Regions from separate parts of the Peribacillus sp. NPDC096540 genome, predicted to be linked through region 2. Evidence: predicted binding sites of a transcription regulator. Region 2 holds the regulator's gene; the other holds the start of a gene.

Region 1 (3,573 bases), on a different contig from region 2:
TTACGGTAGGCTTACTTGGTGGTACAACGTCTATAACAGTTACAGAAGCACTTGAACTCACATTCCCTGAACTATCTTTTGCTGTGATGGTCAATTTAGTTCCCGCTTTTTGCACGGCTATTTTAATAGAGAATGTTCCTTTAGTTGTTGCCTTTGCAGAGCCTAATGCTTTACTTCCATTTTTAACAGTAACCGTAGAATTAGCTTCTGCTTTCCCTGTTACTACTTTGTCATTATTATCTACCTTACTTACGGTAGGTGTATTTGGTGGTACAACGTCTATAACAGTTACAGAAGCACTTGAACTCACATTCCCTGAACTATCTTTTGCTGTGATGGTCAATTTAGTTCCCGCTTTTTGAACTGCTATTTTAATAGAGAATGTTCCTTTTGATGTTGCTTTTGCAGAGCCTAATACTTTACTTCCACTTTTAACAGTAACCGTAGAATTAGCTTCTGCTTTCCCTGTAATTACTTTGTCATTATTGTCAACCTTATTAACACTTGGCTTAGATGGTTTAACATTGTCTACAAATCCAGTTGAGATAGCATATAAATCCTCTTCTGTATTATTGTCAACGTAGTCGTTATCAGTGTCTATAACACCCACATAGTACGTTCCAGCTTTAGCTTGATACGCTTGTATTTCAACATTATCCTCATATTCACTACCTAAATATTCTAATTTGCTGTTAGTAACAAAATCTTTTTGCACGGCAGTAAATAGAAGATCAATGGAGTATGAGTTAGTTTCTCCTCCTACTAATAAAATTCCACTCTGAGGTACTTTCACTTTATAGAAATCAACATCGTACAACGGAAGTAGTTGACCGATTGTCGGCTTTTCATATGATGATATATTTGCTGAATTAAAGTCGTCATTATATTCACTTTCAATCAAGTAATCTTCATCAGAATTGCCACTACTCATCGTACCCATTTTATTGAAACTATTTACTGAGTATGATTGTGAACCTTTTAATGCTTGTTCAATTTGATTAAATGTTTTAGGATCAATGACACCTTTTTGGAGAGGTTTTTCTACTTGACTTTCTATAGCTTTCCTAGCTAACTCGTTCTCGTTTCCTTCAGCCTTAACAATACCCACGGACACTGTGGAAGCTAATAACCCTACAGCAACCAATGACAAAATACCTTTATTACGCACGTTTTCTCCCCCTGAATTCGTTATAATGAACCATTTACTATATTTATCCTAATACATATATACCTGAATTACCATAAGCAGTTTTCTATACAAATAGATTCTAGTATGATTATCAACTACTATTTGAGCAGCTGTTTAAATGGTGCTTTCCATTCTAAAGAACCTTTATATGATGAAACCTTCCCTTTGAATTTTACGTATTTGCCACCGTCCCTGACATCTGTGTAAACTTGAGGAAGTTGTTGAGTTTATTGAAACAAAAGAAGACCACCAATCCTATATGACTGGTGGTTTTTTTATAAATTCATTTTATTGTAAACAAAAAGCTCTGTTCTGAAATAATGCTGCTATTGTAATAAATAATTTCTCCTAAGTATCCTTTTAAGGTAAAATTAACCAATAAAATAAAAGGAGGTTCCTTCATTATGGGTGAATTATTATCCTTAGCATTAGATTTTTTATTCGTTGCATCAATGTCATTACATAATAGTACAAAACATACGGATAAACACATTGATATGTTAAAAGAATATGATTGGTTTACTAATTTGTATTACAACCCTAAATATACTAGGCTTTTTAATCATAACAAACAAATTCGTGGCTATATAGGACAACGCTTGCCAATTAATAGGACGATTAAGAAAAAGAAAGCAAGTGAAATACTTATTATAATGCTTGATAAACAAGTAAAAAAACAAATCGTGTGATTGTGTATTCATATCTCTTTTCTCACAACATTCCTTTATGACTTTGACTGTGTTCCTTAGCAATAATTCAAACGAACACAGCCAAGTAATATTAATGTATAGTCTTAGCGTTTTTCCTTTATTAGCTTTAAGTATATTCACATTAATTAACTTTTTATAGTAACAAGTAAGATTAAGAATATAGAAAAGTTGATATTTCCATTTAAATACCTTTACTCTTTAACCTCTACCTCTACAATATCTTCAAATTTTATTTTTATAATATATCCTTTTTCTTTCTCCAACTCTAAATGAATCAAATTAGTTATTGGGTCTAATCTATGTAATAATCCTGTATACTCCCAATCGAAGCCGTCTTCCCAAACAGTAAACTTTACTGGTGAACTAAACTCCATAGCATAGTGTATTTTGTTTTCAAACTCTTCTATTTGGTATTCATCTAATAGTGGTTTTACTTGCCGATAATAATCCTTATTTAAATCTTTTAGTAATTTAACGTGCTCAGGCAAAAACATAGCTGATTTCCATTTTATATTTCCGCGATCTTTAAGTGACATAGGAACAACTCCATTCATTCTATAATTTATATTATAGAACATTTGTTCTTATTTATGACAAAAAAAATGCATCCAATGATTGGATGCTTTAATGTTGTTATTAAATTTTTATCCAATCTCTCGCTCCCTTCAACCCCTTGTACGCTTTCATTAATAGGTAATTATCCTCTAAATAATTTTCTCCCTTTTTAATTATCATAGCGTTGGATATATCATAATTCCCTGTAAAATATACTTCAGCACCATCAATATACCCTCCCTCTTGTAGGAATCCAACAGCGTCTTTAAGGGCATTAGGCTCAATCCCTAAATCAACATGTTTAAAGGTGTTATTTCCATTGTCTAATTCCTTTAAAATAGCCAAACGTACTCTTTCTTTATTCACACTCACCACTCCTATTCTAATCATTTCAACTAAAGGATATAATCACCTCTAATTAATTCCTTACAGCACCAATTAAAGGTCACCCTTAACTATCAATGTTTTTACTTTTGCTTGTAAAAAATTATCAATGTTATCTGACTGGTTCATTTTAAATGGATATCATTCCTTGATACATTTTTCTGCTTTTTAATCCTTTGTCATAAAGCTTTTATACATCCCTTTATAATGTCTATGCAATAATGACCATTGTAACTCCCAAAAGTGGTGTCCATGCTTTGAATAGTTTGGCACCCTGTTGCCAAACTATATAAAGCTGATAATCCAAGTTGAACACTTTTTGTCTCTCCATTTCGAAATTAATAAGCCCGTCCTTTTGGACGACATAGGATTCGCCTCCTAGGGACTTTTATTTGGATCATGTAACTTGGCCGTTTCCTACTAAAATTTAATGTATTTTACTAGAAATAATATAAGTGTAGATTTTTTTCTATCATTAGGTCATTATCAATGACTGGAACTAATATATTTGAAAAGGTTCTTGTACTTCTTATTATTTTAAGACAGATAAAAAAATAAAATCTTACTGTGCAACTAAACCTGCTCTTCAATCCCTGTCAAATCCTCGTATACGCACACTAAACAACTTTATTTGCTTTCATTTTTAACCACTATTGTGTAAGCTTTTCTGTCAGTGCTTCTGTACATCGTTAGGCATAGTAACAGTCTACATGAAAACCTTTAGATTTCACCGTT
Region 2 (3,573 bases):
ACTATATTGTTAATAACGTAAGTCATGTTTCTTAAATATAGGGCGTATTTGTTGAACAAGAAGTATAAGGGCGAAACATATTATATTGACTAATATGTTTCGCCCTTAATTTTTACGATCTAGTTCTTGATAATCGCAATAGGCTTTTGTTAATAGGATGTAAATCTTCCCAAAGCTTCTATTAAACCATCTATTTTTTTTAAAAATTTATTGCATTCAAAAAATCAAAACGTCTACGATTTGAGCATGTTTCGGAAGTAAGTTTCTTGGAGAGTCTTCCGTTTCCCCGTTTACAACGGCTAGTTCACCTTCAAAAGGATCAATAGTGTCCTTAACCACCCTTTTTCACCGTCATATCTCCTTTTAGATAGGGTCAAAAATTCTCGTGCCATTATATGTCAAAAAGAAAAGGTAAATACTCCTATAAAAGATTTCTACTAAAAAATGAAAATTTACGAAAACATAGTCTTCCATATGCATATTGAAGGAATATGGGACATAAATTAGACAAACAAAAAAAAGCGCAGTTAGCGCTTTTAGTGTATTTGTCTATACAAGCCTATTACTTTTCCAAGTATCGTGACATCTCTTAAAATAATTGGTTCCATATTTGAATTTTCAGGCTGAAGCCGTATGTAATCCGGTTCCTTAAAGAATCGTTTTACCGTGGCTTCATCATCTTCAGTCATGGCTACTACGATATCTCCATTATTGGCACTGCTTTGTTGTTTCACGATGACATAATCTCCATCATGAATTCCTGCTTCAATCATACTTTCTCCCATGATTTCGAGCATGAATACATGATCATCATGCGGAACCATACTTTCGGGAAGCGGGAAGTATTCTTCTATGTTCTCAATGGCGGTTATCGGCATGCCTGCGGTTACTTTTCCAAGCAACGGTACGTTAACGACATTAGTCTTAGGTATAGTGCTGGCTTCCTCTATGTTTAAGATTTCAATGGCCCTCGGCTTAGTAGGATCACGTCTGATCAGTCCTTTACTTTCCAGACGAGATAAATGTCCATGTACCGTTGAACTTGATGCAAGTCCCACTGCTTCGCCAATCTCTCTTACGGAAGGTGGATACCCTTTTTGGCGAACCTCTTCTTTAATGAAATCAAGAATATCTTGCTGCCGTTTTGATAGTTTAGTCATATGTGCACCTCTTCTCCAAAGTTCTTTGCTTTATTATAGCATGGCCCCTATTTCTATACAAACATAAGTTCGAATTTTGTTGTTGACTGAAACAAACGTTCGTACTATAATCTGGTTATAAGATACGAACGAACATTCGCCTTGGAGGGATATCTATGAAAAAGTTGTACAAAAATTATATTTATACGATTCTATTAGCGGGATCAGTATTTATCTTTTCAATTTTATTCTCCTGCACATTAGACAAAAATCAAAATAATAATTTTCTTTCAATAGAAGTAAATGAAGGTGATACCTTATGGGAGATTGCCGAAAAATATGAAGAAGCTGATTTGACAAAAAAAGAATTCATTGGTTGGATAGAAGAGCACAACGAAGTCAGGGCAGATTCAATTAAACCTGGCCAAGTCATTGTCATTCCGGTTAAAAGTGAGAAACTTGTTCAGAATTTGGCCAGTCAGCAGTAAGTAGTAAAGGTAGGGTATTATGAAAGCAGTAATCTATTGTAGAGTAAGTACGGAAAAAGAGTCGCAGGAAACATCGTTAGCAAGGCAGGAAGATGAATTAGTCAAATTGGCAGAGAAAATGGATATGGAAGTAGTCTCTATTATAAAAGAGCAAGCAAGCGGTTACGAATTAAACCGTGACGGTATTTTTGATATGCTTGATCTATTTAAAACTCAAGAGGCTGAAGTTCTATTAATTCAAGACGAAACGAGACTAGGAAGAGGAAATGCAAAAATTGCTTTGTTTCATGTCGTTCTTAAAGAAGGCGTTAAAATCTATACACTTTCCCATGACGGGGAACTGGAGCTATCGGATTCAGATGCCATGGTTATCCAAATAGTCGGAATTGTGGAAGAATATCAAAGGAAACTACATAATTTAAAAATTAAACGCGGGATGTTACGAGCAGTGGAAAAGGGATACCGCCCCCAAAAAAACCTTCAAAATCAAAGGAATGCTACTGGAAGAGACCGTAAGGAGATACCTATTGAAGAAATTGTTAAACTTCGGATAAATGGATTGACGTTTGCAGAAATCGCAGCCACGTTAAGGGGTTTTGGTTATAATGTATCTAAAGCTACAGTTCACAGGCGCTTTCTAGAATATCAACAGAATACACCTGAAAGTCAATCATAGAACTTGTAATTTCTCTTCTTTTTTAATACCATGACAATATCCGTACATTAGAAGGAGCGAAATTATGCTATCAAAAGAAAAACTAGCCCGTATTAATGAACTTTCTAAAAAGGCTAAGGCAGAAGGCTTAACAGAAGTTGAGGCTAAAGAGCAAACCCAATTGAGAAGTGAGTACTTGGAAACATTCAGACAGTCTATGTCCAATACGCTAGAACATGTGAAAGTTATTGATCCGGAAGGTAATGACGTCACGCCTCAAAAGATAAAAAATATTAAGGAAAAAAGAAACTTACATTAATGAATGGGGCTATCTGATGGAACTTTTAATCGGCTGCCCTTCTTTCTGGTCTTAAGAATTAAAAGGAGAATGCATTTATGTATGTATTCTCCTTTTTAGCTTAACCTAAATATGGGACTTCTCTAGTTACTAGAAAATTGAAATATTAGGGAAGGTTTTAGTGATTTTAGTTGTGATATTAAGCAGGTCACTATAATATAAAGAGGTACATTACAGGAAGGGATGTTTTACAATATGTTAGATAAATTAGATGCACTTTCTATCAATACGATTCGTACATTATCGATTGATGCAATTGAAAAGGCTAATTCTGGTCATCCGGGAATGCCAATGGGTGCAGCCCCGATGGCGTATAAACTTTGGACTGAATATATGAATCATAACCCTAAAAATCCAGATTGGTTTAATAGAGACCGTTTTGTTCTTTCAGCTGGTCATGGATCTATGCTGTTATACAGCCTTCTTCATTTGTCAGGGTATGGCTTATCCATCGACGATTTGAAGAATTTCCGCCAATGGGGTAGTAAAACTCCTGGACATCCAGAGTTCGGCCATACAGCTGGAGTTGATGCGACTACAGGACCATTAGGGCAAGGGATTGCAATGGCAGTGGGGATGGCGTTGGCCGAACGTCACTTGGCTGAAAGTTACAACCGTGATTCTTATAATGTGGTTGATCATTATACATATAGCATTTGTGGAGATGGAGATTTAATGGAAGGCGTATCTGCAGAAGCTGCTTCATTAGCTGGACATCTTCAGCTTGGAAGACTTGTTGTTTTATATGATTCAAATGATATTTCACTTGACGGCGATTTAAGCCAATCATTTAGTGAAAGTGTAGCTAACCGTTTCAAATCGTATGGCTGGCAATATCTTCGCGTAGAAGATGGAAACGATCTTCAGGAAATTGCGAAAGCAATTGAAGAGGCAAAGACTGACGATGCCCGCCCAACATTAATAGAAGTGAAA

The links. Region 2 encodes LexA, which represses DNA repair genes until DNA is damaged. Its sites were predicted from a motif close to CGAACATATGTTCG; they were not measured.
Region 1: ACQKMR_RS11175 (YolD-like family protein) is a predicted target of LexA. The motif match lies at 2,471-2,484, and genes of this name have one in related genera.

The regions. Positions count from the first base shown of each region.
Region 1 is NZ_JBNNTG010000010.1:26,658-30,230, reverse strand. It holds gene ACQKMR_RS11185 (Ig-like domain-containing protein) at 1-1,168, opposite strand, end outside; gene ACQKMR_RS11180 (hypothetical protein) at 1,594-1,878, shown strand; gene ACQKMR_RS11175 (YolD-like family protein) at 2,091-2,435, opposite strand; gene ACQKMR_RS11170 (YjcQ family protein) at 2,536-2,820, opposite strand; gene ACQKMR_RS11165 (hypothetical protein) at 3,559-3,573, opposite strand, start outside.
Region 2 is NZ_JBNNTG010000008.1:59,831-63,403, reverse strand. It holds gene ACQKMR_RS09845 (hypothetical protein) at 217-339, opposite strand; gene lexA (transcriptional repressor LexA) at 537-1,160, opposite strand; gene yneA (cell division suppressor protein YneA) at 1,316-1,627, shown strand; gene ACQKMR_RS09830 (YneB family resolvase-like protein) at 1,647-2,303, shown strand; gene ACQKMR_RS09825 (DUF896 domain-containing protein) at 2,368-2,601, shown strand; gene tkt (transketolase) at 2,836-3,573, shown strand, end outside.